DNA from 4 places in the Spartinivicinus marinus genome. Region 3 is predicted to be linked to each of the others. Evidence: predicted binding sites of a transcription regulator. Region 3 holds the regulator's gene; each other region holds the start of a gene.
What was found. Region 3 encodes FliA, which starts transcription of late flagellar genes. Its sites were predicted from a motif close to CTAAAGTTNNNNNNNNNNCNGCCGATA; they were not measured.
Positions count from the first base shown of each region.

Region 1 (7,815 bases), 2.7 Mb from region 3:
AGTGCGGTAGCCGATGATAATATAAAATTCATTGTTGGTGAAGCAACAAAGCGTCATGATGAGATAGGGAAAATATATAGGATTATAGCTGAAGTCAAAAATGATAGTTTAGAGTTAGGTAAGTTTACTGAAAATAAAATAAAAGAAGAGGGTGATTTAAAATCGGATGCTAAATCTAATAAACAAAAAATAAGCAAGGAAGATAAAAAGGGCTTTTCTCGTCATGAAAAATTGAAAGGTAAGTCAGATCATACTCTGGAAGATAAAAATAAAACGGATCAAAAAACTGATAAGCAAGAATGTCAGGCAGAGGTATCTATTGTTAAAGAAAAAAGTCAGCTGCTAGATATGCTTATTATTGGTTTAACCAGAGAAATGAATTTATATATTGGTGAGTCAATGAATGCTTCTTCTACTGTCGCAAGAAATATATATAAACTAAAAAAACAAGTAAGAATAGTAGAAGAAGGGAATTATGAGCTGATCTATGACTTTCTTAACAAAAGTGAAAAGAATATTGAGCTTGTTATGGATAAGTTGGATTTAGCTGACTATATGATAAAAAATATTAAGAGATCTATTGTCACCAATGAGCAGAGGCACCCTGTATGGTTTGGGATTAATGAACTTGTAAAAGAATCTATTAGCTCATTTGTAGAAAAATCAGAAGATATTATATTTGAAACAACTATTGACAAGGACCTTATGGTAAATAGCTATCCTGGTGAGCTATTGAATGTTTTGTCTATACTATATGATAACTGCATTATACATGCATTTGGTAAGGATGTAGAAGGTAAAAAAATTATAATTTCAGCGGTTAGCAATGAGCAAAAAACAACTTTGCAATTTATAGATAATGGGAAAGGGATATCAAAGCCGTATTTGGAAAAAATATTTGATCCATTTTTTACAACTAAAAGAGGAAGTAAAGGTCATCTAGGTTTAGGATTATATTTAGCGTATGGCATTGTTAGTCAGATTTTGTACGGTGAGATCACAGTTAAAAGTGAGTTGGGAAAAGGAACGACGTTTACTATTATTTTGCCAAGTGATAGCAAAAGCTAACACTTGGTGTTTTTTAGTTAATCAATAGATTTAACGAATAGTTGGCTGGCCAGCAGTCTTTTTAGTAGAAAAAAATGTTTCATTACCTTGCTCTGGATTATTAGGTATTAGCTGCGTTACTATTAAAGATAAGCAGGCGATTAATGCACCAATATAAAAAACCAAGGAAGGATTGACCAACCAAATTATTCCGAAAATAGCGGGAATGACTACAGCGGCTATATGGTTAATGGTGAAGCTTACTCCAGCACTAGAGGCAATATCAGCTGGGTCTGCAATTTTTTGAAAGTAAGTTTTGATTGCAATGGCCATAGCAAAGAACAGGTGATCAATGACATAAAGGGTTGCTGCCACTTCGGATGATTCGACTAATCCGTACCCTGTAAATACCAATATCAAACCGATGTACTCAATTGTTAATGCTTTTTTCTCTCCAATCTGTTGAATTAATTTTCCAAAACGTGGTGCTAGATACAGGTTAGCTGTATGATTAATCATGAATAAGATGCTAATTTCTGCTACAGAATATCCAAATTTCTCTACCATCATGAAAGCAGCAAATACAATAAAAATTTGTCTTCTTGCTCCACTTAAAAAAGTAAGCAGATAGTACAGCCAGTAACGCCTTCTTAATATTAGCTTTTTATTTTGAGCTATTTCTTCAGGAAATAATGGGAAAAAAAATAGTAAAAAGGCGACTATGACTAGTCCTAGACTACCGCCTAATAAATAGATATTTGTAAAATCTACGTTAAATAAACTTAATAACCATACTAAGCCATAAGCAGCTAAGGCACTTAATGAGCTGGCAGCTAATAGCTTTCCCATAAATACTGGTGCAGATACTTTATCTAGCCATTGTAGGGCAAGAGATTGTTTAACCGTTTCTAGATAATGAAAGCCAATACTCATTAGCACAGTTGTAGCATATAGACCATACTCTGTTGGAAACAATCCAGAAATAGCCACACCAATACTAAGTATTGCAAGAGAAACAATGGCAAATCGTTGTTCTTTTATCGCTAGCAGGATAAATACTGCTGTAAAAGCAAGAAATCCAGGTATTTCTCTTAAGCTTTGTAAGATACCAATTTCTCTTCCAGTAAAGCCTGCTTCTTGAATGCTGAAGTTATTCAATAGGACCTGCCAGATAGAAAAGCATAATGGCATTGCAATAGATAATAAAATCAAAAACACTTTTGGCGTGCGGTATGTATTCATTTGTATTAAAGCCTTTTACATATAAACTACCACTGACCAGTGGTACATGGGCAAAATAAGGTAACAACTTCTTCTCAATTTATTTTTGGCTGTGTTGCCTTTTATGGGGGTAGGCCTGCTATGCCTGCAAAAAACGCTTTCCCAGAAAATAAATGGCTTTGAAGACGGTTGTCCAACTTTACGCATAGACCACTAGCATAAAGGATATTTGTTTGTCATAATTTATTAATACTGCCATATAGTTCATTGATTTGGTCAAGTTTATCAAGCAGGTTAAGCTTTGTAGGTGAGTACTTTGGCTATGAGCCGCCAATCAAGCGTTAGTACATCAATTTGTAAAAAAATGCTATGGCTTGTCGAGCCTCGGTCTGTAGATATGCCGCCCAAGCACTTTGTCGCATCCCATCAGCATCCTTGGGGACAGTTTTTATTTGCAGTTGAAGGACTTATTTGTGTTAAGACTGAAGCTGGCACTTTTCTGGTTCCCCCACAACAAGGCGTTTGGGTACCCCCTTTTACAGATCATGAGATATTTACTTTATCAGGGGCTAAGTTTCGCAGTTTATATATAGCTAAACGTTGGTCCGAAAAACTTAATCGCCCAACCAGTGTTATTCAGGTTGCAGCCTTATTAAGAGAGGTGATTTTAGCCATCACTAATATCCCAGTTAAAGGGAAAGCAGATAAAGCTACTAAACACCTATGGCTGGTGTTGTATGATTGTTTAAAGTCCGCAGAGTCAGTACCACTTAACTTGCCAGTACCACAAGACAGCCGGTTGACGAAATTAGTAAATCGGCTTTTACAGCATCCTACCGATAGTCAGTCTCTAGAAGACTGGGGGGCTCAGCTTGGTGCTTCTGCTAGAACTATTAGGCGGATTTTTCTCAACCAGACTCAAATGAGCTTTAGTGAGTGGAAACAACGGCTGAAAGTGCTGAAAGCAATTGAGCTAATGATTGCTGGGATGACCGTTACTGAAGTGGCTTTTGAACTGAAATATGAATCAAGTGCTGCCTTTATTAATATGTTTAAGCGGCAGATGGGAGTTAGTCCAAAAAGCTATTTGACTCAAATGCTTCATTGCTCGGTGGCCTCGCCTAAATAATCCTTCGCTGTGAGTATATACCACTTTATTTTTACACCTAAAAATGATTCATGATGGGTATATATATGAAATTACTAGCGCTATATTTATAAAACTTCTCTTGAATCTTCAAATGACCAAAAATAAAAACTATTAATGAAAAAGCTAAATTTTACTAGTTCCTGGCCGATACAGTTTTTAGAAGCGTTAAGTATAAATATACTCTGGTTCCATGGGTAAAGGAAAGTTATCACTTTGTTTTGCTCATGCTGCATTAGGATGGATATAGTTGACAGGATAGTCCAATGAAAGTGACCGCTGCTGTTATAGGTATGGATTACAGCCACTCTCGATCTATTGAAACCTTGACTGTAAATGAACAACGGTCACGAACTCTTCAATTTGGTACTGATAAAGTCAGCATATCAGTAGCGGCACAACAGAAATACTTATATCACTTACAGCAGAAGTTTAATTCGATGAGCCAGATAAGGCCTGATTTAAATGATAATCAAATTGTAAATAAGCGTTTGCAGCTTGGGCGTTTAGATAATCTTTCTGCTGAGCCTACCAAACAGTTTATTAAAGCTATTAGTGACTCTATATTAAACCGATTTCAGGTGGGAGTGAGTTCGTTATCTAGTACAAATAACCTAGCTGTTGCCAACCAGTCTCAGCAATTAACTGAGACGAGTGTAGTGCAAATTAGTCAGTACCAGCTGTTTCAGATTAATGAGCATAGTCAATTTTCAACAACAGGTAAGATTATTACAGCAGATGGCAGACAAATTGAATTTTCGGTTGGTTTTCAGATACAGCAAGCCCAGTTATTTGAATCCAGCAGTCAGTTGACTGTTGTACAACAAGTAGTAGACCCTCTGGTAATTAACTTTGGTGCTGAAACAATTAACTTGACTGATACACTGTTTAATTTTGACCTAAATGGTGATGGAGAGACTGAGCAAATCTCTCAACTTGGTTCAGGAAGTGGTTATCTGGCTTTAGATCATAATAACAATGGCGTTATTGATAATGGGCTAGAGCTATTTGGTCCACAGACAGGGCAAGGGTTTGCAGAACTTGCACTATATGATAATGATAATAATTTATGGATTGATGAAAATGATCCAATTTTTAAAGATTTAAAAATATGGGTTCAAGATGGTAGTGAGGGAGGAGTCTTGAAGTCCTTAGCTGAAGTAGGCGTTGGTGCAATTTATTTAGGCCATACCCCAGATGACTTTAACCTGGTTTCAAGGCAGGGTGCTCTTTTAGGAAATATTAAAGGAAATGGCATATTGCTAATGGAAAATGGTGATGTAAAAACCATTCAAGAAGTTGACTTGGCCATTCAAACAAGCACTGACCAGTCAATGGCAGATACACAAACATTGTTTACAGCATCGAATACGATATTTTATGACAAAGCTCTCAAAAATTTACATGGAAAAATCCAAGCACTTGTAAACAGCGACCAGCAGTCAAATAACACAGAGCAAACCAGTTTGCTTAACTTTAGTCAAGTCAACAATATTGTTGAAAAGCTGCAACGGTTAAGGGATGAGCAAAAATCCTATAGTAATACCATTGTCAAACAAACTGAAGAAAGTAAGTCAATGGTTGAACAATTACTTGATAAGCTACAAGAGCAAAATGAAAAACTGAAGAAAAGTAATGACAGCTAGTAGGGTAGGGGAAAATTTGAGCAATACTTTATTAGTATGTGACCCTAATCAAGGGAATTTTTTTCTTATATTCATGTCTTATCTGTGCAACTACTGTTAACGCTAGACTCCTGAATAGCTGTGCGGATAGCCAAAGCAAAGGGAATGTCTATACGACAGTATCTAGTGATTTATACTAATGTTAATATTTATACTAATGTTAATGTAACAAGCGTTTTATAATGATCCTGAGTAGAATCAGAGATTTGTAAAAAATTTGCCCTGGCAATAATAATTCGCTATTGTCGGTAAGTCTAACTTCTTTAGACTTTCTTATTAGTTTTTTAAACTTGTGTTATTTATTGCCTGATATTCCGGGTATAAATTTATTGATGAGTGAAGGTAGATTAAATGAAACAACTCTTTCTCGTATTCAGTGTAGCTGCTTTATTAGCCGGATGTTCTTCTCCTCAGGTGATTAAAATGAAGGATGGTTCAACTATCAACACACCTGATGAGGTCTACTTCAATGAAGATACAGGCTTCTGGGAGTATGAAGATACAACCGGTCGTTTGAGAACAGTGAATAAAGATGAGATTGTAACTATTGACGACCTATAATAGATCGTAAGTATTTTTACCTATTATTTGTAACCAATAACTCAGTTTAGTTTCGCTAAGATTTATAAATTAATTAAAATTAAACTGGGTTGTTTTAGTTTGCCAATTAATAAGTCATATTATCCCTCCTTATTTTTTGTTTTATTAAGCTGATATTTAATATCGAAAGTATTCAGACTTTGTATTAGTGAATTTAAACTCTTTAAATTTGTGTTTGCAATACTATTCTTTTACTTATCAATGTATGTCCTTCGCATTGGGTATAGTTAAACTAAGATTTTTAGTCTTCTATTTTTTAGCGCACTTACAGTTATTTTCTGAAATATGAATAAGTCGCTATTGTTGCACTTGCAATACTCCTCTATTACTATTTGTAACCAGATTAACTTATTGAGCTGAAGAGGAATGCCTAATGGCCTTAGTAAACAGTTTTTGGGTGGCTGTGCTTGTTGCACTAGCTGTTGCTGGTTGCAGTAAACCCGAAGCCCCAATTAAGAAGTCCACAATAAGGCCAGTTAAATTAGCCACAGTTCAAGACAGTACTAGTGGCTTAATCAGAAGCTTTCCAGGTAAGGTCATGGCCTCTCAAGTAGCTGAGTTGTCATTCCGACTCAATGGTGAATTGATTGACCTAAATGTAAAAGAAGGCCAACAAGTAACTAAAGGGACTCTGCTGGCTAAGCTAGATGACTCTGATATGCAGAATCAACTATCAGATAGGAAAGCAAGTTATGACTTAGCTCTGGCTGATCATCAACGTAAATTAAAGCTTTATAATAAAGGCACAGTATCAAGATCTGTATACGATGAAGCTAAAGCAAAATTAGCTTCCACTAAAGCGGCGTTAGAATTAGCTCAAGATAATGTTCAATACACTGTTTTAAAAGCACCATTTGATGGCACAGTAGCAAAAACGTTGGTAGATAATCATCAATCTGTACAGGCCAAACAGCCAATATTATTGTTAGAAAATCACGATTACATTGATATTAGCTTACAAATCCCTGAGCAGCTTGTTGCAAATATCCGTAAAGATGCACGACAAGTAAATTATAAACCGACAGCCTATTTTGCCTCACAGCAAGATACTCAATATGAAGTACAATATAAAGAGCACTCTACTCAGGTAACACCTGGCACTCAAACCTATGAAGTGCTTTTTACAATGGCTGCGCCTAAAGGGATGAATATTTTGCCAGGCATGAGTGCTACGGTAACGATTGATTTTTCTAAAATCAGCCGACCTTCCAGCAAGAATGCAGTGATAGTGCCTGTTGTGGCAGTAGACAATCCTGATCAGGGTAATAAAGCCGTCGTATGGCGATATGACCCAGCGCAGCAAACTGTTGAGCCTGTTGAGGTGACCCTAGGGCAATTACTTGATGAGGGTATTCAAGTGCTCACTGGGATCAAACCAGGTGACCAAATTGTAGTAGCAGGCATACAGCATCTGCAAGCAGGCTTGAAAGTTAAGCCATGGGTTAAAGAGCGGGGGCTGTAATGAATATTGCTGAGTATTCAATTCGCAATAAAGTTATTAGCTGGATGTTTGCTTTAATTTTATTGCTGGGGGGAATTTTTTCTTTTTTTCAGCTAGGCCAGTTAGAGTTTCCAGAATTTACTATTAAAGATGCCTTGGTTGTTACCAGCTATCCTGGTGCAACGCCTCAGCAAATAGAGGAAGAAGTATCAGTTCAGTTAGAAGATGCTATCCAGCAGTTAGCGTATATTGACCATGTTACTTCTATTAACAGTGCTGGGCTTTCGCAAATTAAGGTAGAAATAAAAGATACCTATAATAAAGATACCTTGCCACAGGTGTGGGATGAGTTGCGTAGAAAAGTGTATGACGCTCAAGCCTCGCTGCCCCCTGGGGTAAAACCATCATTAGTGGTAGATGATTTTGGCGATGTGTTTGGTATTTTATTAAATATTACTGGTGTTGGTTATACCTACCACGACCTTGAAGATTATACAGATTTATTACGTCGTGAGCTGGTGTTGGTCCCTGGTGTAAAGAAAGTTTCTATTGATGGAGCCTTACCAGAGCGAGTTTATGTAGAAATATCGCGAGAAAAAATGACGGCATTAGGGATTAGTATGCAGCGCATTTTTGACCTGTTGAAAAACCAGAATGTAGTGTCTAATGCTGGT
Region 1 covers NZ_JAPJZK010000001.1:2,255,869-2,263,683, reverse strand. The annotation lists gene OQE68_RS10205 (sensor histidine kinase) at 1-1,068, shown strand, start outside; gene OQE68_RS10200 (MFS transporter) at 1,099-2,289, opposite strand; gene OQE68_RS10195 (AraC family transcriptional regulator) at 2,591-3,397, shown strand; gene OQE68_RS10190 (SPM autocatalytic domain-containing protein) at 3,682-5,061, shown strand; gene OQE68_RS10185 (YgdI/YgdR family lipoprotein) at 5,452-5,661, shown strand; gene OQE68_RS10180 (efflux RND transporter periplasmic adaptor subunit) at 6,074-7,162, shown strand; gene OQE68_RS10175 (efflux RND transporter permease subunit) at 7,162-7,815, shown strand, end outside.
Region 1: OQE68_RS10190 (SPM autocatalytic domain-containing protein) is a predicted target of FliA. The motif match lies at 3,542-3,568, and genes of this name have one in related genera.

Region 2 (7,815 bases), 3.0 Mb from region 3:
TTGAGTAGTTGTTTCTGAGCGTGTGGCGGTTACCACTACCTCATCAAATGTGACTTTTTGACTGGCCCAACTAGAAACGCTAACAGCTAATGCACTGGCTAAAGCAGTGAGCTGCCAATATGGCTGCTCTGTCATTGGAATATCCCCCCAGATATTGGAGGTTGTCACCAAAATCTAGTATCCGGTATGAAGAAGTAACAAGCTATTCCTCGCCGCTCTAAAAGGCCATCCCTAGCCTTTAGAGCTAAAGCTGTTCCCGACAGTAGCGATTGAATATCCTGTTACCCCATACATCCTAGTTTTTACGACAACCCTTTTGAAAAGAAAGAAAAAACTCACTGAAGCAAATACTCCAGTGATTAAGCTAAGTGAGTAGTAGCACAATAAATGCAAATGATAATAATTATTATTTGCAAGTCAATAGCATAATTACCTAACTGCCATCCTTTGAGGTTTTAATAAGAAGTTTTAAAGTAGATATGAAGAAGCAGAGCAGCTGAAACTACTGGAAATTGATGTGATTAAACTGTGCCATATAGATGAAATAAAAGAAGGGGAAAGCCGAGGCTTTAAAAGTGGCGAGTACAATGTATTTGCAATTAAAAAGCAGGGTGAGATTTACCTTTACCACAACAGCTGCCCCCACCTGGGCATTAGCCTGGAATGGATGCCAGATCAGTTTTTAGATATAGAAGGCAGCTTAATTCAGTGTGCTACTCATGGTGCTTTGTTTTTAATCGAATCTGGCGAGTGCATCGCCGGTCCCTGCCAAGGCGAATGCTTGTTACCCTGCCCATTTTCAATCCAAGATGGGCAGATTTGTTTAAAGGTTATTGAGTAAGTCGCTCAATAACCGGTAGCGACTTTACCAGCTCAATTTGCTCTGCTGATAAATCTGCCTGATAGGCAATCACTTCAACACCTGCCTTGATAGCCTCTCTCAGTAGCTCACCATAAGTGGGATCAATAGCATCGGCTGGCGCCACTTTCTCAATGCCATGGTGTTGCACACAAAACAACAAAACAGCTCGATGCCCAGCCTCTACCATTTCCATCAGCTCACGGATATGCTTTGCACCACGAGCAGTCACTGCGTCAGGAAAGATACCCCAGCCATCACCAATGGCTAAAGTGACGTTTTTAACTTCTACATAGCAGTCCGCTAAACCCTCACCTTTTAACAAAAAGTCTATGCGGCTGTTCTCTTTCCCGTAGCGAACTTCTTTATTAATTTCGCTATAACCTTGTAATTCGGTTATCACGCCCTTATCTATAGCTTCCCTGACCAAATGATTCGCTCGGCCAGTGTTAATACCTGCCAAGTAATGGTCAACTTTGCCATCCTGATGAGTAATTGGGGTCTCTACAATTTCCCAGGTGTGAGGATACTTTCTCTTCGCTTGGTTAGAGGTAGAAAACCAAACTTTGCTACCTGGCTGGCAACAGTTTTTCATTGAGCCCGTATTGGGACAGTGAATGGTAATTTGCGAACCATCCGCTAGCTCAATATCGGCCAAAAAACGCTTATAGCGTTTTATGAGGACGCCTTGTTGGCAAGCTGGAGTGAACTTCAAGCTGATATCCCTATGATTGAATTCAATCAAATGTGTGCAGTCTAACGATAAATCGACCATACTAGTTAAGTTGGCAGCAGTTCACAACACTTGGTAATAAAGGAGCAGCTTTTTATCACTTTGATAATTTGGGAAGCACAGCTTCCGCAAATAAATCAGTAGCTTCCTTTTAAGCTATCTGGTAGTTTCACCGCTCCTAAAAGGAATTGATCCGGTTGGAGCGGGCAGATGAACCAAAGTGACATAGCCAGCTGCTGATCGATGGGAAAATTTCTTGAATGTGAGGCTGTAAAAATATGTCAGCACAAAATAAGACAGATACCGGCAACCTGTTAAAAAGCTTCACTCCTTACCAGGCGCAAGATGGTGAGGAATATATGAATGAGAAGCAGCTTGCCCACTTTGCAAGCATCTTGCAAACCTGGAAAACAGAGCTGATGGAAGAGGTTGACCGCACCGTCTCCCATATGAAAGACGAAGCAGCCAACTTTCCGGATCCTGCCGACCGCGCCAGCCAAGAAGAAGAATTTAGCCTTGAGCTAAGAACGCGTGACCGCGAACGCAAACTGATTAAAAAAATCGAAAAAACACTAGAGCGAATTGAAAGTGACGATTACGGCTTTTGTGATGCTTGTGGTGTAGAAATTGGCATTCGCCGGCTGGAAGCAAGACCAACCGCAACCCTGTGTATCGACTGTAAGACTCTGGCTGAAATTAAAGAGCGTCAAACAGGCATCTAAACTAAAACACTGCTAAAAAATACATAATATGCCATGGACTCCTTTTACCATGGCATAAATGCTCTGCTATCAAGTGAATGACTGCCCCGCAATATATTGGACGATTTGCCCCCTCTCCCACTGGCCCACTGCATTTTGGCTCGCTAGTCAGTGCTGTTGCCAGTTATCTTGACGCCAAAGCCAACCAAGGCCAATGGCAAGTTCGTATTGAAGATACCGACCCTCCCCGTGAACAACCTGGTGCCGCCAGTTTAATTTTAAAAGCCCTTGAGATATATGGCCTTTATTGGGATGGCCCTGTGGTTTATCAATCAAAGCGGAGCGAGCTATATCGCGCAGCCCTGACAAACTTACAGACAGAAGGCTTTAGTTTTTTTTGCACCTGTTCGCGCAGGCAGCTGACAGGCCAGTCGGTTTACCCTGGATACTGTCATGATAAAGCCTTAGAGCCGGATGATGATCACTCTATCAAAGTCAAAACAGCCAACCATAAAGTGATTTTTGATGACCTAGTTCAAGGGATTCAACAATGTCAGTTCGGTGTAGATGATGGCGACTTTGTCGTGTTTCGTAAGGATGGCTTATTTGCTTATCAACTCGCCGTAACCGTCGACGACCAAGAACAGGGAATTACTCATATTGTTAGAGGTTCTGACCTGCTGACATCCACCCCCAAGCAGTGCCTGCTACAGCAGTATTTAGGTTATCAAACCCCTTTCTATGCCCATCACCCTGTGATTAATAAAGAGGACGGTAGCAAGCTCAGTAAACAGACTTTTGCTAACCCACTACCACTAGACATGCCTGCTCCACAACTGCTACGCGCTTTGATTGCACTAGGGCACACCCCACCTAAAGCGCTAGCCAATAGCTCAGTAAATGAGATTATTGAGTGGGGAGTTCAGCACTGGCAACTACCAAAAGTGCCAAAGGCAATAGGAATACCTGAAGCGGCATTACAGGAAACATTTGGTCAGAGCTAAAACTCTAGCAGCTTTAGTGCTTGCTGAGATCTTAAGTTTGCCTGGGCTAATACGGAAATAGAGGCTTGTTGTAACAATTGGGTTTTCGCCAGATTGGCTGTTTCCAGTGCAAAGTCAGCATCCCTGATTCGAGACACTGCTGAAGTCAGGTTATCTCGCTGGCTTAGTAAATTATCCACATTTGCGACAAAACGGTTCTGTAAAGCACCCACTTGAGCCTGTTGAAACGCCAGCCGCTGCAAGCTGTTATCCACTGCAGTGAGCACCAGGTTAGCACCAGCCACGGTACTGATGCTGGCAAATTTGAGCGGAATGCTATCAGTCAAATCACCAAACTCTCCTACGCTAAAACCCGCATTATCTATCCCACCAGATGCAGTCGTTGAGCTTAAGGTGATTCTACCTGCCGATACCAGCTCAATAGCACTTAGGTGAGGGTTATTATTATTGATCACACTGGGGATTGGGGGCTCTACTATGGAAAAGCCAGCCTCAGCAATGTTGGCCGTTTGGTTTTCAAACACAATATTCCGCCCATCAGCGGCTTCGAGCCGAAATGAAGGGCCTATACTGCCTGCACCAAAGTGTGGGTCTACCACAAACTCCGCCACTACCCCAGTGGAACCAGTATGTTGATTGACTGAGCTAACCACTTTGCGAGCAATTTCTTCTGCGGTATCAGCCGCACTAAAATTAACCTCAACCGTTACCCCATTAATATCCACCGACTCTTGCCGGGTATTGCCAGGGGTAATGGTATAGCCTATAACCACATTTGGCAGTGCTCTAGCAACCACTCCCGTTTGATCACTTACTGCATTAATAGCTGCCGCTTTGGCAATAGCACTGGCACTTTTTGCTGTTGAAGAGGCACTGTCATCCAAGCTTGAAGAACCCCCAACTGATACACCGTTAATCACTAAATCACCTGCAGCCAAAACCACACTAGACACACGTCGACCAAGTGCCACACTATTGCTGCCACTGAAAGTGTCAGACCGTAGCCCAGTAATTAAATGGCTATCACGAAACCGTTGGTCCAGCTCAATCAGCCCACCGGTTTGAGAGACCAAAGTAAAAGTGCCTGAGTAAACTTGCGCCGCACCACTATTACCTACCCCCACAGCGGCAGAAATCCCTGAGAAATTATCATCATACTGAATGTTCCGGCCATCCGCGGCTACTAAAGAAATCCCTGTATTGGTATTACCTGTATCAACCGCTGCAACCTGAGTTAACCCTGAAGCTCCATTAATGGCATTCACTACTCCTTGTCGGTTCACATCAGCAGACTGAGCCGAATTAGTAGAAACATTGATGGCTACGCCGTTGATATTGATAGTGGTTGCCGCAACAGTCGCATTAGTGGCTACCGGGCCTGAATAGCCGACAGTATTAGCATTCACTCTGGCAGTCACATTAGTTAAGGTAGTTGCCCGGTTAATCGCAGCGGCTTTAGCAATAGCACTGAATTCTGGGTTAACCGTTGATAGCTTGTCATCCACACCTAGGGAATCGCCAATTTCAATTCCATTAATAATCACATCACCACGGGTAAGGGGGAAAATACTCCGGGTGCCTCTGGTCGAAGAAACCCCTGCAGTGAGCGAAGTGCCAAGGGAGGCTGTAGTGGTATTAGGAATACTTAGCTGAATAACCTCACCTAAATCCACCCCAGTCTGAAATACATGCCGATTAAAGCTACCATCAAACAACTTCTGGCCATTAAAGTTTGCATTAGAAGCGGCACTATCAACTTCTTTTATTAATTGCTGTGCTTCTTCATCTAACGCTTGGCGATCAACTTCATTGTTATTGCCATTAGCTGCTTGCAAAGCCAATTCTCTAATACGCTGCAAGCTCTCCGTAATAATACCTAACGTACCCTCAGCAGTTTGTAGCAATGAAATACCGTCATTGGCATTACGGACACTGGCAAAGGTGCTGGAAATCGTTGTATCAAGTTGAATGGTATTCGCAAACCCAGCCGCATTATCTCTTGCGCCATTAATCCGTAGACCTGAGCCTAATCGCTCAAGCGCCGTATCCTGCGCCCGCTGGTTTTGATTAAGATGCCGTTGCACCAGCAACGAAGTGAGGTTGGTATTTATAGACTGCACCATAATCCACCCACACTATCCGCCACCCCGGCAGATATGACAAAAACTTTAGGATTTTTTTAAGAATAGATGGTTTGGGGAGTGTCAGCACTTTTTGATTATCAGCTTTTTTTTATTTTGATTATTTCAGATATTTCAGTTAGGCTAAACTTGTTATAGGAGGCCCTAACAATGAGTGTGAAACCAATTCCAACCGCTAATAGTACAAAGAAAAAGCAAAAGCAGTTATTGAACTCTCTAGTTAAAGTCCGATACCAGATTAGCAACCCTCAGCCTATTAAGTTTGAACTAGGAGGAGAACAATTTGAGTTTGTTGACTCTGAGATCAGTCAATCGCTAGTCACAGTTATACAAGAGGCCGCACAGGTACTAGCTAAAAACCCCAAAGCAAAACTTCATGTTAAAGCCAGTCAATCAGACAACCCTCTAACCGCCCAAGAGGCTGCCAATATCATCGGAATGTCTAGGCCAATGGTGGTTAAAGCCATAAAAACCGGCGACTTACCTTATTTTATGGTAGGTAAGCACTATCGTATTCAAGAAAATGATGCTCTAGCATTTAAAGCACGTCTACGTCAGCAGACAAAGCACGCATTAGAAGAAATGGCCGATTTGGACAACGAGCTAGGCATAGAATGACGATTACTGCAGTATTTAAACTACAACAGTTAGCAAGCTTTATTGCTCAGCACAAAGAAGAGTAGGCCTAGCCCACCAACTTTCATTCTTAATTAGAAGCTCTAATCCTTTGCCTCCTACCTGATATTCAAAATGACCGAGCTAATCATTAAGGATACAAATTTTTACTTAACTCTCACTGCAATAAAAACAAGCCCAGTAAATTAAGCAAGCACATACACACCAGCAAATAAAGCCCATCACTTGTTGTATAACAATATCGCCAGATTATAATCGACGGCATTTTATTGGAGTGAAGCAAAAGGCAGTTGAATGCTAAATAATGTTGGAAAACCATATTTTTTGTTATTAATCGCTTGTTTTACAATCATGGTTAACCATGGGCAAGCAGAGTCAAGTGATCGTCCTTATTATGAGGTGGGAGTTTACGCTTGGTGTTTTGGCTATGATACAAGCTGGTATATTAACTTTTGTGCCAATAACCATGTTCCTAAATACCTAGCAAACTGTAAAAAAGAGAATGGTTCATGTTTTGTTGGAGGGAGTAACGGACGCTGCCCATCAGACAAGTCCGATTGCTCGGAACAAAATATTTATTACTCAAAGAGACTATGTGCAGATGGCCTAGAACCAAATAAAAATGGTTCTTGTGATAGACCCTCCCCACTGGAAAATGGTCAAGGTAATTGCACAAGACCATCTGGAGGAAATCCTATCATTGTATCGAATGGAAATAAGTTTCAATCATTTACAAATCAAATTGATAACGTACCTTTTACTATTTCATTCAATAGCTCAACAGGCAAAACATCACATAGCTTTGAATATAGATATAAAAAAATACATATAAATGCACAGGATACAACCTCCCCTGTTTATATTGATTTACACCGCCCTAGTGGTCTAGTTATTCGCTTAGTGAAACAAGGTGATAAGTGGACAAGCCCTGATCAAAATTTTGTCGCAGAGCAAGTTAATATAAAGTTAGAACCCAAAGATGGCTATATCCACAATGGTTACATAATAACCATGAAAATAGTTTCAAATGGCAATACAGAGTATTACTTTGATAATGGTTATATATATAAAATCCAGTCACGAGGTAATACGAAATACTTTTATCAACCTGATGGAACTTCAGATAAAGTGATTTTTTCAAGCACTCAATCTGAAAAACAAATAACTTTGCTACAGGGGAAAAACGGTATAACTTCAATAAAAGGAAAAAGTGGTCAAGAAATAAATTATAACTATGATGAGCAGGGAAGGCTTTCAGGTATTACCAATCAAAAAAGAAAATTAAAAGTCTTACATTATGAAAATGCAGATTTCCCCTACCACCTAACTGGCATCACCGATGAAAACGGCGTTCGCTTTGCTACTTGGACCTATGACAATCAAGGGCGTGCTATCAGCTCTGAACATGCTGGTGGCAAGGAAAAAATCACCCTGGAATTTCACGACAATAATTCCACCACTGTCACTAATCCACTAGGCAAGAAAACCACTTACCATTTCCAGCAATTTAATGGGGTAAATAAAGTGGTACGTGTTGAAGGTCATCAATCGACTAACTGTGCTGCGGCTAATAAAGAATATAGCTATTACCCCAATGGTCTGCTCAAGACTAAAACCGATTGGAAAGGTAATACCACTGAGTACAAATACAACGATCAGGGCTTACAGACTGAGAAGACAGAAGCTGCAGGTACACCGCAAGCGCGCACTATTACTACAGAGTGGGATATTGAGAAACGCT
Region 2 covers NZ_JAPJZK010000001.1:1,965,916-1,973,730, forward strand. The annotation lists gene OQE68_RS08940 (TonB-dependent hemoglobin/transferrin/lactoferrin family receptor) at 1-135, opposite strand, end outside; gene OQE68_RS08945 (Rieske (2Fe-2S) protein) at 518-841, shown strand; gene sfsA (DNA/RNA nuclease SfsA) at 831-1,574, opposite strand; gene dksA (RNA polymerase-binding protein DksA) at 1,871-2,314, shown strand; gene gluQRS (tRNA glutamyl-Q(34) synthetase GluQRS) at 2,392-3,297, shown strand; gene OQE68_RS08965 (flagellin N-terminal helical domain-containing protein) at 3,294-5,420, opposite strand; gene OQE68_RS08970 (helix-turn-helix domain-containing protein) at 5,589-6,056, shown strand; gene OQE68_RS08975 (hypothetical protein) at 6,369-7,815, shown strand, end outside.
Region 2: OQE68_RS08965 (flagellin N-terminal helical domain-containing protein) is a predicted target of FliA. The motif match lies at 5,443-5,469, and genes of this name have one in related genera.

Region 3 (7,815 bases):
CTCGGCTATCAACCATCAGTTGTTTACCGCCAGGGGCTAACAAGGCTACCCCTGGTTTCAATTGATCACCATCTTCGGCCTCTTTTACATTTATTTGACATAGCCGATGAAGCCGTTCAGCAAAGGCTTTAGTAAAAGTACCCGGCATATGTTGAATCAGTAAAATAGGCGCAGGAAAATTACCAGGCAACGCGGTTAATACTTTTTGTAAAGCAACGGGGCCACCAGTGGAAGTACCAATAGCCACCAGTTTATGGCGAGCACTGCCACGATTAAAAGTAACCACTTTACCTGCAACTGCTTCGTTTGAGGCTAGGTCATGAATGATTTTTTTGGGTTTTGCGGCCGTCGGTGGTGGTGGGGCTGATGTCTTTGGCGCAGCGGGAGCCGCCGGAGCGGGAGAAGCCGCAGGTTCAGCAACGATGCTTTTACCTTGAATATGACTACGAGCGACCGCTTTTACGCGGTCACAAAGGGTTTTTCTTAATTCAGCACTATTTCTGGAAATATCTTCAAAGTTTTTTGGTAAATAATCCACAGCACCTGCTTCCAATGCATCTAACGTAACTCGAGCCCCTTCATGAGTTAATGAGGAAAACATCAATACAGGAGTCGGATGAGTTTCCATGATTTTAACAAGCGCGGTAATACCATCCATGACCGGCATTTCATAATCCATCGTAATGACATCAGGCTTTAATTCGAGATTTTTATCGACCGCTTCTCTGCCATTATCTGCAGTACCCACCACCTGGATTTGTGGGTCTGTTTTTAAAATTTCGCTGACCCGGCGACGGAAAAAACCTGAGTCATCAACAATTAGCACTCTAATGGCCACCCAGTCGCTCCTGTTTGTTAGCTAACAAAGTCAATACCATGTTTATGCATACTCTTTCAGTAAGCTAGGCACATCCAAAATTAATGCAATTCGCCCATCGCCTGTAATGGTGGCACCCGCCATCCCAGGCGTGCCTTGCAAGGTCTGTCCCAGGGGTTTAATGACCACTTCTTCCTGCCCAATGAGTTGATCGACGACAAACCCCACTCGTTGTGTACCTACAGATACCACGACTACATGAGCTTCTGTCTTCGTAACATCACTTTCATCAAATCGTCTGCCATTAATTAACCAACGCTTTAAGTGGAACAGTGGCAATGCTTTTTCTCTGACAATCACCACTTCCTGTCCATCTACCACATTAGTTTTCGATAAATCCAGATGAAAAATTTCATTCACACTGACTAGAGGTAAAGCAAATGCTTGGTTTTCCAGCATTACCATTAAGGTTGGCATAATTGCCAATGTTAATGGCACTTTAATAATAAGCTTAGAGCCTTCTCCTTTTACTGAGTCAATATTAATGGTGCCATTTAATTGAGAGATTTTATTTTTTACGACATCCATGCCCACCCCACGGCCAGAAATATCAGTAATTTCAGTTTTAGTTGAAAAACCGGGGGCAAAAATTAAGTTATAACACTCGTTATCCGATAGCCGATCCGCTGCATCCTGTTCATAAATCCCGCGAGAAACAGCAATTCCTCTTAATTTATCAGGGTCCATACCTGCACCGTCATCCGCAATGGATAGTAAAATATGATCGCCCTCTTGCTGGGCTGATAATACGACGGTGCCTTTGCGTGATTTACCTGCTTTTTCACGATCCTCTGGCGATTCAATACCATGATCAACCGCATTTCTGACCAAATGCACTAAAGGGTCAGCTAACGCTTCAACTAGGTTTTTATCTAGGTCGGTTTCTTCACCTTCAAGCTCTAAATTAATTTCTTTTTTCAAGCTTCTAGCCAAATCCCTTACTACCCGAGGAAACCGGCCAAATACTTTCTTGATCGGTTGCATCCGGGTTTTCATCACTGATAACTGAAGGTCACCTGTGACTACATCCAGGTTGGCAACGGCCTTTGATAGCACCTCATCGCCACTTTTGTTACCCAACCTGACCAATCGATTCCTGACTAACACCAGCTCACCGACCATGTTCATGATGTCATCAAGTCGCGCAGTATCCACCCGAACGGTTGCTTCTGCTGCCGGTGCTTCTTTGGCTGGCGCGGGTTTGCCGCCACCACCCGCTGGTTGACGGGCTTCGGCTGCCGCAGGCGGTTTAGGTGGACTGGCTGGAGGTGCTGCTGCCGGTGGCTCTCGTTTGACTGGCGCCGCAGTAGCGGCTGGTTGTGCTGGTGGAGGGGAAGCTGCCGCAGGCTTAGTAGGTGCAGCAGGAGGGCTCCCTTGTAGTTCATCTAGCAGGCTTTCAAACTCAGCTTCCGTTATCAAGTCGCTTCCTGTTTTGGCTGCGGCAGCTGCTGGAGCGCCTGCAGGGGCAGCAGGTGTAGTCGCAGCGGGTGGAGCCTCCGCTGTTTCAGCTGGAGTAGTAGCCTGGCCAACTGGAGCACTCCCGCCATGCAACTCATTCAACAGGGCCTCAAACTCATCTTCTGTAATTTCATCACTACCACTGGGTGGCGCTGCAGCCGAAGTAGTGGCTGGTGCAGGTTCAGCTGCTTTAGCGGGAGGTTCAGGCGGTGTTGCTGCGTCACTACTGACAGGACCACTGCCATGTAATTGGTCCAACAGCGCTTCAAACTCATCCTCAGTAATTTCATCACCACCAGCGGCGGTTGGCGCTGCCGCTTTAACCTCTGATGATTCATCTGCCACTGCATCTAACAGCTTTTCAAACTCTGCATCAGTGATATCCCCCCCTCCTTCAGTGCCAGCATTCGCAGTCGGTTGCTGGGGTGTGGTGGAGGCTGGCTCTGGTTCAGTAGGTGCAGGTTCCGGCGGTGCAGCTGCTTCTGCGGCAGGTGCAGCCCCTTCAGGCTGGGCTAAGTCAGCCAGAGCCTTTAATAACTCAGGATCAGCAGGTGTTGGCTCAACCCGGTCACGTACCTGGCTGAACATTTCATTAATGGTATCGAGTGCTTGCAACACCACATCCATTAATTCAGTCGAGACCTTCCGCTGCCCGTTACGCAGCATATCAAAAACGTTTTCAGCCACATGACAGCAGTCAACAAGACTATTTAATTGAAGAAACCCTGCTCCTCCTTTAACGGTGTGGAATCCCCGGAAAATAGCATTTAATAAATCCATATCATCGGGGCTATTTTCCAGGTCAACGAGCTGTTCAGAAAGCAGCTCTAAGATTTCTCCGGCTTCGACTAAAAAATCCTGCAGGATGTCTTCATCAGCCTCGAAACTCATGAGACAGCTCCCCTAAAACCCCAAACTAGAAAGCAAATCATCAACATCATCTTGGCCTGACACTACATCGACCCGTTCCTCTGCTTTGATTTGTGGACCTTCAGCAGCGATAGAATCTTCTTCAGTTACTGTTATTTCATGTTCAATACCAGTCAGTTTATCTACCTGACCCGCCATCCTGACGAGGTCAACTAAACTGTCTTCTACCTGCTGAACAAGCTCAACGACTCTTTTAATAACCTGACCAGTTAAGTCCTGATAATTTTGTGCAACTAAAATTTCAGTTAAGTTGCTATGGACTTGATTAACTTGTTTTTCACTGCGATCTAAAAACTCATCCATCTGTTTATAAAGCTTTCTAAATTCATCAGGGTTCATTTGTCGCTTGCGAATTTTTGACCACTCATCTCGTAAGCTATGAGCATCAGACTTTAATTCACCGACTATCGGCATACAGTTATCCACCAAATCCATGGTGGTATTTGCCGCACTTTCAGTCATCTTTGTGACATATTCCAAACGATCAGAAGCGTCCACCATATCTGACATATTTTCTTGATCGCCACCTGCCAGCCCCGCTTCAACATGAAAGTTTCGAATCGACTCATGTAATGCCCGGGTTAGTCTGCCTACCTCTTTATATAAGCTTTTATCCCTAACCTCGTTAATTTCCTGAATGACTTCTATGGCATCTTTTAAATTGCCTTTTTCCAGATGCTCCACCATTTTTTGAGCCTGCTCTTTCAGGCTCGTTTCAAATTCAGTGGGTGCCTGGTCTTTTAATTTATCAAGCAGCGACATATATACCTCTTAACCACCTGCTTCAACACGCTCGAAAATCTTTTCGATTTTCTCCTTCAACACCGCAGCAGTAAAAGGTTTTACTACATAGCCATTCACACCGGCCTGAGCAGCTTCAATAATCTGATCGCGCTTGGCTTCAGCAGTTACCATTAAAACAGGAAGTGCATTTAGTTTTGGGTCTGCCCTTACAGCTTTGAGTAAGTCAATACCTGTCATACCCGGCATATTCCAGTCGGTCACCAGAAAATCAAAGCCACCACTTTGCAACATAGGTAGTGCAGTTTGCCCGTCATCAGCTTCTGACGTATTAGTGAAACCTAAGTCACGTAACAAGTTTTTTATAATCCGTCTCATCGTAGAGAAATCATCTACGATCAGAATTTTCATATTTTTGTCCAAAGCGACCTCCATCAAGCCACATTGATGTTTGTGCTGAACATCTAACTTACTAGTCTAGTAGGTCATTAAGAGGGTGCCAGTCTATTCAACTGCCCAGTCTTGCAGACGTGCTCGAAGCCGAGCAGCAGCTTGACTGTGAAGCTGACTTACACGTGACTCACTCACCCCCAATACCATGCCAATTTCCTTGAGGTTAAGCTCTTCGTCATAATAGAGTGAGAGCAATAACTGCTCTCGTTCCGGTAGCGTGGCAATGGCTTTAGCCAGTGCTTTTTTAAATTGCTCAGTTTGATGCTTGGTTGGCGGCGATGATTGTTGTTGATCCGCTAACCAAGAGTGCCTTCCATCTTGGCTACTCAGTAATTCTTCAAAGCTAAATAACCGGCTTGAAGCTGTATCACTTAACAGCTGATGGTATTCAGTTAAGCTCAATCCTAATTCTTCTGCAATTTCTCCATCTTTTGCGTCGCGTCCAAGTCTCGCTTCAAGCCCACTGATTGCTTCTGTAATCCGCCGACTATTTCGATGTACCGAGCGAGGTACCCAATCCCCTTTGCGAATTTCATCAAGCATAGCGCCGCGAATGCGAATACCCGCATAGGTTTCAAAGGTGGCACCTTTGCTCCCATCATACTTTTTAGCAGCCTCTAATAGGCCTATCATGCCTGCTTGTAATAAATCATCTAATTGCACCTGAGATGGCAGCCGGGCAGCTAAATGATGGGCAATTCGTTTCACTAAACCAGTATATTGTTCAATTAATTGCTGGTTAAATTGCTGTCCTGACTTAGAATACAAACCGGCTTCATTCGACACCATAAAATTGCCTATTACCTTCCTACTTCACCAGCAACCAGGTTTTCAATAAAAAATTCTAAATGACCTCGCGGTGATGACGGGAGAGGAAAGGCATCGACTTTTTGTGCTAGTGCTCGAATTGCCACAGCAGCTTTAGAACGGGGGTAGATATCAATAACAGCACGTTGCCGCATAACAGCCTTTCGTACAGCCTCATCCTGCGGGATAGCACCCAAATATTGCAGTGCCACTTCTAAAAATCGATCAGTTACATTGGCTAGTTTATTATATATATTATGGCCTTCCTGCTGAGTTCTCACCATATTAGCCACGACTCGAAACCGCAATAAACCATAATCACGGTGCAATAATTTAATCAAAGCGTAAGCATCAGTAATTGAGGTAGGCTCATCAGTAACAACAATAATTAATTCTTGCGCCGCTCGAACAAAACTAATGACCGTATCGGAAATACCCGCTGCGGTATCGATGATTAGCATGTCCAATTGGTTACTGAGCTCGCTGAAGGCTGAAATCATTCCCGCATGTTCCTGGGGACTCAGCTCAGTCATTTTCTGAGTGCCGGAAGAAGCAGGAATAATTCGAACACCACCCGGGCCTTGTAAAATAATATCTCTTAAATCACAGCGCCCAGCCAATACATCTGCCATATTCCGAGTCGGGGATAAGCCCAATAAAATATCTACATTTGCCAACCCTAAATCAGCATCTAGCAGCATCACCCGCCGCCCCAGTTCCGCCAATGCTATGCTCAAATTTACTGCTAGATTTGTTTTACCTACTCCCCCTTTTGCTCCGGTCACTGCCACTACTTGTACTGGATGTTTGATCATATGCGGAATAATCCTGGTTATATCCTTAATGAATAGCTCATCGCATCAACCTCCTAAAACTCATTCATTGCCACCATACTCTTCAACTGAGTACAGATAATAAGGAGCACGCTATATGGAGGTACTCCCCTTAGCGCCTTATTTATTATTCTCATCCCCTTTTCATTGGGCACAGGGTTATTAACCAACATTGGCTTGCATAGGAGGTGTTACAGCTACAGGATTGGCCTGCATATAAGCTGACATTAGCTCATTTTCTGCTAACTCAGCATGTTGGCTGAGGGCCACCGCACGACTAATCAATTGATAAGCTCGTGCTTGGTGAATATCATCCGGAATCCGCTGGCCATCAGTGACATAAGAAACCGCAAGGTGTTTATCCATTAGCAGCTCAATTGCTTCCCCCAGCCTGGAAGCCTCATCCAGTTTAGTTAACACCCCCCCTACCAACCGAGTTTGACTATATATGTTATAAGCCACTTGCAGCACTTGTTGCTGGCTGGTTGTCGCTAAAACCAGCAAGCTTCGCACCATTGGCCTCACCTGATTCAATATAGATAATTGTAGCTGCAATTTGGGATCTTGGTGATTAAGCCCCGCCGTATCAATTAAGACCAACGATTTTTTCTGAAAGCTATCTAACACGGCTTGTAATTGCTGGCCATCTCCCACCACTTTAACGGGTACATTTAATATTTTACCCAAGGTTTTAATTTGGTCCGTGGCACCAATTCGAAAGGTGTCCATGGTGACTAATGCCAGTTTATCGGTACCGTGTTTTAATGCATAACGGGTAGCAAGTTTACCAATAGTCGTCGTTTTCCCTGCGCCAGTAGGACCGACACAAGCAAAAATCCCCCCTTGATCAACAATATCTTTAGAGGTAATAGGTAATTTCTTCACCAGATTGGCCAATACATGTCGCCAAGCATCAAGGCCTTGTTGTTGTAGAGGTAAATTCGCTAGTAACTGTTGACAATAATGGCCACTAAAACCTATCGCCTGTAATTTTTTCCAAAGCTGTGCCTTAGCCGGATTTTGCTTACAGTATTTTAACCAGCCCAACTGCCCTAACTGTTGTTCTAGTAATGCCCGCATCCCACTGACTTCATTTTGCAATGCACTAAATTGATGATCAGTGACATTAGGTTGTACAACAGATGTTACTGTCGTATCCATTTTATCAGCTGACTTTACGCCAGACGTTGCCCGCAGCTGTAAATTCACATCGGTTGTTGTAGCACTGCCCTGCTGAGCACGATTAATCACCTGCTTCGCTTGGTTAATTGCCACACGCAGCTGTTGTTTTTCCTCATTTAATAAAGGTTCAGGTGTCACAGGACCTGGTGGCCTGGTTGGCTGGGGTAATTCTAAAGTCGCTAATACCTCAACCCCCCCCGCCACTTTTTGTTGATTTAAAATCGTTGCATCAAGCCCTAGATCATTTTTCACCAGCCGCATGGCTTGTCGCATATCCGCTGCAAAATAACGTTTTATTGTCATGCCACTTAACCCCTGCGCACTCAACGGCCAAAACACTACAACTTAAGTCTTTTGGCGCAACGTTCCACGTAAGTTGTTTAGACTCACCATGTAGCCTTACCTTAACCAGCCTTATTGCTGGCTAATTATGTTACTGGCCGACGGTTGCTTCTATTGTGACCTGCTTGTTATCAGGTACTTCCTGGTAAGAAAGCACATGTAAATTCGGCACACCAAACCGGGCAAATCGAG
Region 3 covers NZ_JAPJZK010000001.1:4,982,148-4,989,962, reverse strand. The annotation lists gene OQE68_RS22395 (protein-glutamate methylesterase/protein-glutamine glutaminase) at 1-838, opposite strand, end outside; gene OQE68_RS22390 (chemotaxis protein CheA) at 881-3,226, opposite strand; gene OQE68_RS22385 (protein phosphatase CheZ) at 3,239-4,027, opposite strand; gene cheY (chemotaxis response regulator CheY) at 4,037-4,417, opposite strand; gene OQE68_RS22375 (RNA polymerase sigma factor FliA) at 4,511-5,248, opposite strand; gene OQE68_RS22370 (MinD/ParA family protein) at 5,260-6,081, opposite strand; gene flhF (flagellar biosynthesis GTPase FlhF) at 6,262-7,584, opposite strand; gene flhA (flagellar biosynthesis protein FlhA) at 7,715-7,815, opposite strand, start outside.

Region 4 (7,815 bases), 270 kb from region 3:
AGCTTCTGCAACCGCTTTGCGCTCTGGAGCAAAAGGCTCGATGCCAGTAAATTCCAGCGCAGACAACTCAATATTAGCGCCTAAAAAAGGAGCCACCTGAAAGCTGATTTCTTTCCCTGGCTGCAGGTAGCCTTGCTCATTCATTTTGACGATTACTGCTGCAACCTCTAATAATGCATCTGTTTTTGCATTAAATCCGCCTGTTTCTACGTCAATAATTACAGGTAAAAAGCCCCTAAAGCGGTTACTGATTAAGGGGCATTGTTCAATCATTTCTGTCACTATACAGCCTTAATTATATGGTAGTAGTTATAGGTCATAACTACTTTTCAATCACTTGCCATTGAATGGTTTCGTTTGCTCTTAGTGGAATCAATGGCTGGTCTCCGAGCATAAATTGTTCTGGTGCTTGCCAAGGTGTTTTGGTCAGAGTAATTGTGTCTTGGTTGCGCGGTAGACCATAAAAGTCTGGACCATACCAGCTAGCAAAGGGTTCCAATTTTTCTAAAGCATTGAGTTGTTCAAAGGCTTCTGCATAAAGCTCAATGGCAGCATAGGCTGTATAACAACCGGCACAACCACAACTGCTTTCCTTGGCTGACTGAGTATGAGGAGCAGAGTCAGTACCTAAGAAAAACTTGGGGTTGCCACTGGTTGCTGCAGCTTGCAGAGCTTGCTGGTGAGTTTGTCGCTTCAGAATAGGTAAACAATAGTAGTGTGGTTTAATTCCACCCACTAGCATATGGTTGCGGTTGTACAACAAGTGATGAGCAGTAATAGTGGCAGCAACTTGATCGGATGCTTCTTGTACAAAATTGACTGCATCTGCTGTCGTTATATGTTCAAGTACGACTTTAAGAGTAGGAAACTGCTTGATGATTTCACTTAGATAGCGGTCAATAAATATTTTTTCCCGGTCAAATACGTCAATATGATCATCCGTCACTTCACCATGAACGAGTAGCGGCATACCTGTTGCAGCCATAGCTTCTAAAGCCGGATAGATTTTCTTTATGTCAGTAACACCGGAGTCTGAGTTAGTTGTTGCCCCTGCCGGATACAGTTTAGCGGCATAGATATGCCCTGTAGTCTTTGCCTCATGGATCGTGTTAGGTGAGGTATTGTCAGTAAGATAGAGAGTCATTAATGGTTGCCAGACACGTTGATCAGGCACTGCCGCTACAATGCGTTGTCGATAAGCGAAGGCTTGTGCGGGGGTGGTTACCGGAGGCACCAGATTAGGCATCACAATGACGCGTCCAAAATAGCGACTGGCATCATTCACGGTCGTTTGTAAGGCAGCATTGTCACGTAAGTGAATATGCCAGTCATCAGGCCGGGTAATGGTTAATGTGGTTGTCATCTGGGCTTTCCAGGTTGTTGGGTCGGTGATCAGGGAGGCATCTTACCCAAAGGAACTTCACCTGGCTACCGCTGATTAAGGGCACCTTAATCAGGTAGTTATTTCAAGATTACTAGCAGCTAGCCGATATGCATAGTGGTGCCTCTTTATTTTATGAGGTGCCATTCATATAAGCGCGAATCTGTCAAAGGGGCTGTTATGTTGTTGGGGAAACAATGGCGAATCCTTGGCTTGGTGACAGGGTGGTTACTGGTTGAGTGGACAGTCTGGGGTAGTGGCCAAGCAGTTGCGGCGACTTTTCGGGCACCTATAGATAATACTCAGTGGCAACTAGAAGAGTCGATCTTTGAGTGTACTTTAATTCAAGATATTCCTCGCTATGGTAAGGCGGTCTTTCGTCATCGGGCAGGGGAGCGAGTAGGCTTTAAGTTACTGAGCTGGAGCAGGCCCATGCAACAAGGAAGTGCTGATCTTGGTGTGAGTGCACCTGCCTGGCGGTTTGACCAAGGAGCCAAAGCAAAAGGTAAAGTGACAGTATCAGGAAGTAAAGAGCCTGTTGTATTGGCAGGTGACTTGCCCAGTTGGATGATTAGTCAGTTAGCTCAGGGGATGTATCCCTCTTTTACCAATATGTCTTGGTATGGAGGAAACTTAGCAGAAAAAATTACGGTAGAAATTTCAGCGGTTAATTTCCAGCAGGTTTACCCTCGGTACATCAACTGTCTTGCCAGCTTATTACCCGTTAACTTTGATCAAATACAGCGCTCGGCGATATTCTTTGGTACGAATGAAACCAAAGTACCCAATGATGCAGAACAACTGCTGGATAATATTGCTATTTATATCAAAGCTGATCCCTCTATAAAAGCGATGTACATTGATGGCCATACTGACTCACTGGGACGCCGTCTTTCCAACCGAGAGCTCTCGAAAGAGCGTGCTGAGTCGGTCCGCATCTATCTACAAAAAAAGGGTATACCTGAGGAAATGATTGTTATGCGCTTTCATGGCGAACGCTATCCTGTGGCAAAAAATAATACCGCTGAGAATCGTGCTCGTAACCGTAGGGTAACGATTAGGCTTGATAAAGAGCCCTTAAAAACGCAAGTGGAAAATAGTGAGCAGCCTGATGAAGCAAATGATCAGGAGAATAAATCCTAGTGCAGTCCTGGATTAGGCGGCAATATGTAAATCAGGTAACAGACGTCTACTGACTTCTTGTTGGCTATAGTAATCACGTTGTATCGCATACAGTGCTGAGTTGACAGTCTGATGACTGAATTCCCATCGAATAAGCGCAATTTCATTGTTAGCTAAGTATTGATTAGAAGGACGAAATGCACACTCAATAAAGCTTGATGGTTCCACATAAGGGGCAATAGGTACTAATAAGTCGTCTATATCACCTTCAGGCGTGCTGATTAATTCAATTTTATTTAGATCACCAGTTTTGTTAAAGGTGACAGCAAAATTAAAGCTACTAAATTCTGTCATGACAAAGGCATAAATATTGTCAGGCGATATATCCTGGGGGTGATAGCAAAGTGCTTCTAGCAGTGGTTGAAACTGCTTTTTATTGACTAGAAACTGTGCACGATAATGCCACAGTGTTTCCCCCATTGTTTGTTTCTCCTCTACTCTTTTAAGGTGGCTTTTTGGTGGATGATCATTAACGCTTTAGCTGTTTGATTAATGACCTTTGCCATTAAAGACGTTATCTATTGTCTAGCTTACTTTTACGACAACTGCTGAATTATATTAATTTATCAAAAGGTTTTTCTAATAAGACAACAGTTGTCATATAAGATTGAATTTATGTTAATTAGTTCCTAGCAAAAACATGACAAAATACAAATTATAGGTAGCAAATGTGTTAAGAGGCCTACTGAACTTTAGCTGTATTTATTTACAGTATTTTAACTGGAAAGACATGACAGGTCATCACTTATTTTCTCTTGTTTTGTTTGTAATAACTTGCTAATGGTGTTTGACTTGCGATGTCTTAAGCCTCTTCAGAGAACACTTCTTTCCTAATATCGATTAGCTTTTGCAATAGCCTTGAGTCTGTTACCGGTATAATATAGCGGGCTTGTAATATTGTATTACTAATGTCGCTGCATTTTACAATCGCGCTTGGGGAATCGGTCGGAGCATTTTTAAATGAAGCAAGTGAATAAAGTCGTTTTAGCCTATTCTGGAGGGCTGGATACTTCAGTCATTGCTAAGTGGCTGGAAGAAACTTACCGCTGTGAGGTGGTGACTTTTACAGCTGACTTAGGTCAGGGTGAAGAAGTAGAACCAGCCAGAGCCAAAGCGGAAGCGCTGGGGATTAAAGAAATCTTTATTGAGGATTTGCGTGAGGAGTTTACCCGAGACTTCGTATTTCCAATGTTTCGAGCGAATACCATCTATGAGGGTGAATATCTACTGGGTACCTCTATTGCGCGCCCCTTAATAGCCAAGCGACTGGTTGAAATTGCTAATGAAACTGGGGCTGACGCTATTTCCCATGGGGCTACTGGTAAAGGTAATGACCAGGTACGCTTTGAACTGGGTGCTTATGCATTGAAGCCAGGTATTCAAGTGATTGCTCCATGGCGCGAATGGGATTTAAATTCACGAGAAAGCCTATTAGCTTACTGTGAAAAGCATAATATTGTCGTTGAAAAGAAAAAGGGTAAATCACCATATTCGATGGATGCTAACTTACTTCATATTTCTTATGAAGGAGGCATTTTAGAAGACCCTTGGGCTGAAGCAGAAGAAGACATGTGGCGTTGGTCTGTCTCTCCAGAGCAAGCGCCTGATCAATCCACCTATATTGAGTTAAGCTACCAAAAGGGTGATATTGTTGCAATTGATGACCAACCTATGACACCTGCAACAGTATTGGCTTATTTAAATAAAGTCGGTGGTGATAATGGTATTGGTCGCTTGGATATCGTTGAAAACCGCTATGTGGGCATGAAATCCCGTGGCTGTTATGAAACGCCTGGTGGTACTATTATGCTAAAAGCTCACCGTGCCATTGAGTCAATTACCTTAGATAGGGAAGTGGCTCATTTAAAAGATGAGCTAATGCCTCGTTATGCCAAATTAATTTATAACGGCTACTGGTGGTCACCTGAGCGTGAAATGCTTCAGCAAATGATTGACCAGTCCCAGTTGCCAGTTAATGGCAAAGTAAGACTGAAGCTGTATAAAGGCAATGTGACAGTCGTGGGCCGTCAATCGGATAACAGCCTATTTGATGAAAATATCGCTACTTTTGAAGATGACGCAGGGGCTTATGATCAGGCCGATGCGGCAGGCTTTATCAAGTTAAATGCATTGCGGCTGAAAATTGCAGCCAATAAAGGGCGCAAACTGTTGTAATAAGTCGATTAATCCTGTTGCTAATCACTGATTAGCAACAGGATTCTGTTTTTAGCCCTCTAGCCCTTTACCTGCCTGTTTCTTGTTAATTAACTCCAGTAGATAACCATCTGGGTCTTTAACAAAAGCAATTTCAGTAGTGCCTCCTTTCACCGGTCCTGGCTCACGAGTAATCGTGCCCCCAGCTTCCCGAATTTTGTCGCAAGTGTTGTATAAGTCTTCTGTTTCAATAGCAATATGACCAAAGGCATTACCTAAATCATACTGGTTAGTATCCCAGTTATAGGTAAGTTCGATTACAGCCCCTTCGGTTTCATCCTGATAACCAACAAAGGCAAGGGTATAGCGGTATTGCTGGTTTTCCGATTGCCGCAACAGCTTCATCCCCATTACCTGAGTATAAAAGTTTATTGCGCGATCTAAATCTGCAACCCGCAACATAGTGTGTAACAGTCTCATAGGCTAACTTTCCAGTTTTTCGTTGTATGGCGTTATGACATTTGCTGTAGCGCTGCGATACGTTTTTCCAGCGGTGGGTGGCTAGAAAACAGTGCTTGTACACGTCCTGCATTAATTGCAAAAGCAGCCATTTCATCAGGCATAGTGGGTGCGCCTTGGGCTGATTGCAGACGTTGAAGTGCATTAATCATCTTGTTTCGGCCCGCGAGTGAAGCGCCTCCTGCATCCGCTCGAAACTCACGCCAACGAGAAAACCACATCACAATTGTCATTGCTAAAATACCCAGGACAATTTCTGCGACAATTGAAACAACCCAAAAGGCAGGCCCATGCCCCCGCTCAACTTTGAACACAAGTCGGTCAACCAAAAAGCCAATGACCCGTGACAGAAATACAACGAATGTATTCATTACGCCTTGGATAAGGGTTAGGGTGACCATATCTCCATTGGCTATATGGCTGACTTCATGGCCTAGTACCGCTTCCACTTCATCTTGGCTCATATGTTCCAGTAAACCGGTGCTGACTGCTACCAGTGCTGCATTTTTATTCCAACCAGTGGCAAAGGCATTAGGAGAAGGGTGGTGAAAGATACCTACTTCAGGCATTCCGATACCTGCACGGTCGGCTTGTTGTTGTACAGTTTTTAACAGCCATTGTTCTGCTGAATTGCTAGGCTGATTTATCACTTGTACTCGCATACTTCTTTTTGCCAGCGTTTTAGACAAAAACAGAGAGATAAAAGAGCCTGCAAAACCAATGACGGCTGAATAGATAAGCAAGGCAGTCAGATTTAAATCAACCCCGTTTTGCTGGAGTAAGCTTTCAATTCCAAGGAGCTGGAAGGTAATACTGAGCAAGACCAAAATAGCTAAATTAGTACCAATAAACAAAGCTATCCTCAACATAGTGGCCTCCACAAAGGATGACTGAATATCAACATTTATTGTACCTTTCTCTGTTATTTTCAAGGTGAATTGAGTAATTGGTTGGACACTGAAAAGGTTTGGAGTTTTATCTTATATTGAGTGTACCTTTTGTCAGCTATCCATAAAGAATATTGTCGAAAAAGCTGGAAAATATGAAGAAATGATAGGGGGCAGAGGAATAAGATCAGGAAGTCTTATTGGGTGGAGTATTAACAGCCAGCGATTGCAAAGAGTTGAGCAATCGCTGGCTGGTATATATTAATTTGTTTTTAACTGCTGGCCTTCAATCGAAGCGCTTTTCAAGAAAATATCATAGCGTTTGCTATCTTCAATTTGCTGGAGTCGAACCATTAAATAGTCCCAGTCTTTAGCAAACCAAATCAGTGTTTGGCGGTCGGAGTCTCCTTCCCGAACCCGCTCCACTTTAACTGCTTTTACTGAGCCGATGGGGGTTTCTATGATTTCTTCCCCAACACGGTTGAACTTATAAGTTTTAAGCTCATCATCGTCTGCAATGGTGTAATGCAACTCTTTTTTGTCATTGATGAGGTCTTGGCGGAGTTGAAATTGATAGCTGATTTTGTCGAGGGTTCCTGAGGGTATAGCAAAAGGCTTTACATTATCATCAGCAATGTTCTGAGCCTGCTTGTTATTCCAATCAAACTTAAGGCTAATTTCTTTGTTTTTAGCCAATCCACCGCGTCTGAAATGATAACTAATAGGCTTAACTTGTTGTTTTTCATCAAGAGTGAAGGCAGAGCTTTCGTTAAGGTTTACCAATACGATGTCCGCATTAAAGCTGAGTTGATAAGTGCCATCTTTACTCAGGCTGAGCTCACGGGTAGCACTCCCTTTTACTGGAATGCTGGATGCTTTGGCTCCATAAGATGCTTTAAAAGGTTTGATTGAGGCAGCGCTTACCCCACTAGCTGCACTCACTAGGTATAAAACACTCGCTGCGATTGCTAGAACGCCTTTTTTAATCATAAGCGATAGTAATCCATCTAATTGTTAGCTTGTTTAGTTCCAGCCAAACGTATTGCCCGTGCAAGTCCATTTGACTCATCACTTGCTATTATCGTTTGGCAGTCGCTTGCCTGTAGGAGGTAACATTTCCCCCAGCAGGAACGCCTTATTGTGCTCCATTTTTAAATTGCCTTCCGCGAACCAGGCAACTGCTTGAGGGTAAATTTTGTGTTCTTTTTGTTGAACTTTTTCCATCAAGCTGGCTTCAGTGTCTGAGCCTGCAACTGGAACAATGGCCTGGATCACATTTGGACCACCATCAAGCTCTTCTGTTACAAAGTGTACAGTGGCGCCGTGCTCTTTATCGCCAGCTTCCAGCGCTCGTTTATGGGTATGCAAGCCACGGTATTTGGGCAGCAAGGAAGGATGAATATTGAGCATACGACCAGTATAGTGCTTGGTAAACGTTGGAGTAAGAATTCGCATAAAGCCTGCCAACACAACTAGGTCTGGTTGGTAACTATCGATAGCTGCCATTAATGCTGTATCAAATGTTGTTCGATCTGAAAATTGGGTATGGTCAACAACTTGGGTAGGAATATTGGCTTGAGCAGCACGAGTTAATCCATAGGCAGAAGCAATATTACTAATGACACCCGTAATATTAATATTAATTGCTGCAGCCTGATCAATGAGTGCTTGTAAGTTGCTGCCACTGCCAGA
Region 4 covers NZ_JAPJZK010000001.1:4,710,627-4,718,441, forward strand. The annotation lists gene rnt (ribonuclease T) at 1-273, opposite strand, end outside; gene pyrC (dihydroorotase) at 323-1,363, opposite strand; gene OQE68_RS21085 (flagellar protein MotY) at 1,562-2,524, shown strand; gene OQE68_RS21090 (hypothetical protein) at 2,537-2,983, opposite strand; gene OQE68_RS21095 (argininosuccinate synthase) at 3,524-4,738, shown strand; gene gloA (lactoylglutathione lyase) at 4,790-5,197, opposite strand; gene htpX (protease HtpX) at 5,230-6,105, opposite strand; gene OQE68_RS21110 (DUF3108 domain-containing protein) at 6,385-7,113, opposite strand; gene purN (phosphoribosylglycinamide formyltransferase) at 7,192-7,815, opposite strand, start outside.
Region 4: OQE68_RS21085 (flagellar protein MotY) is a predicted target of FliA. The motif match lies at 1,466-1,492, and genes of this name have one in related genera.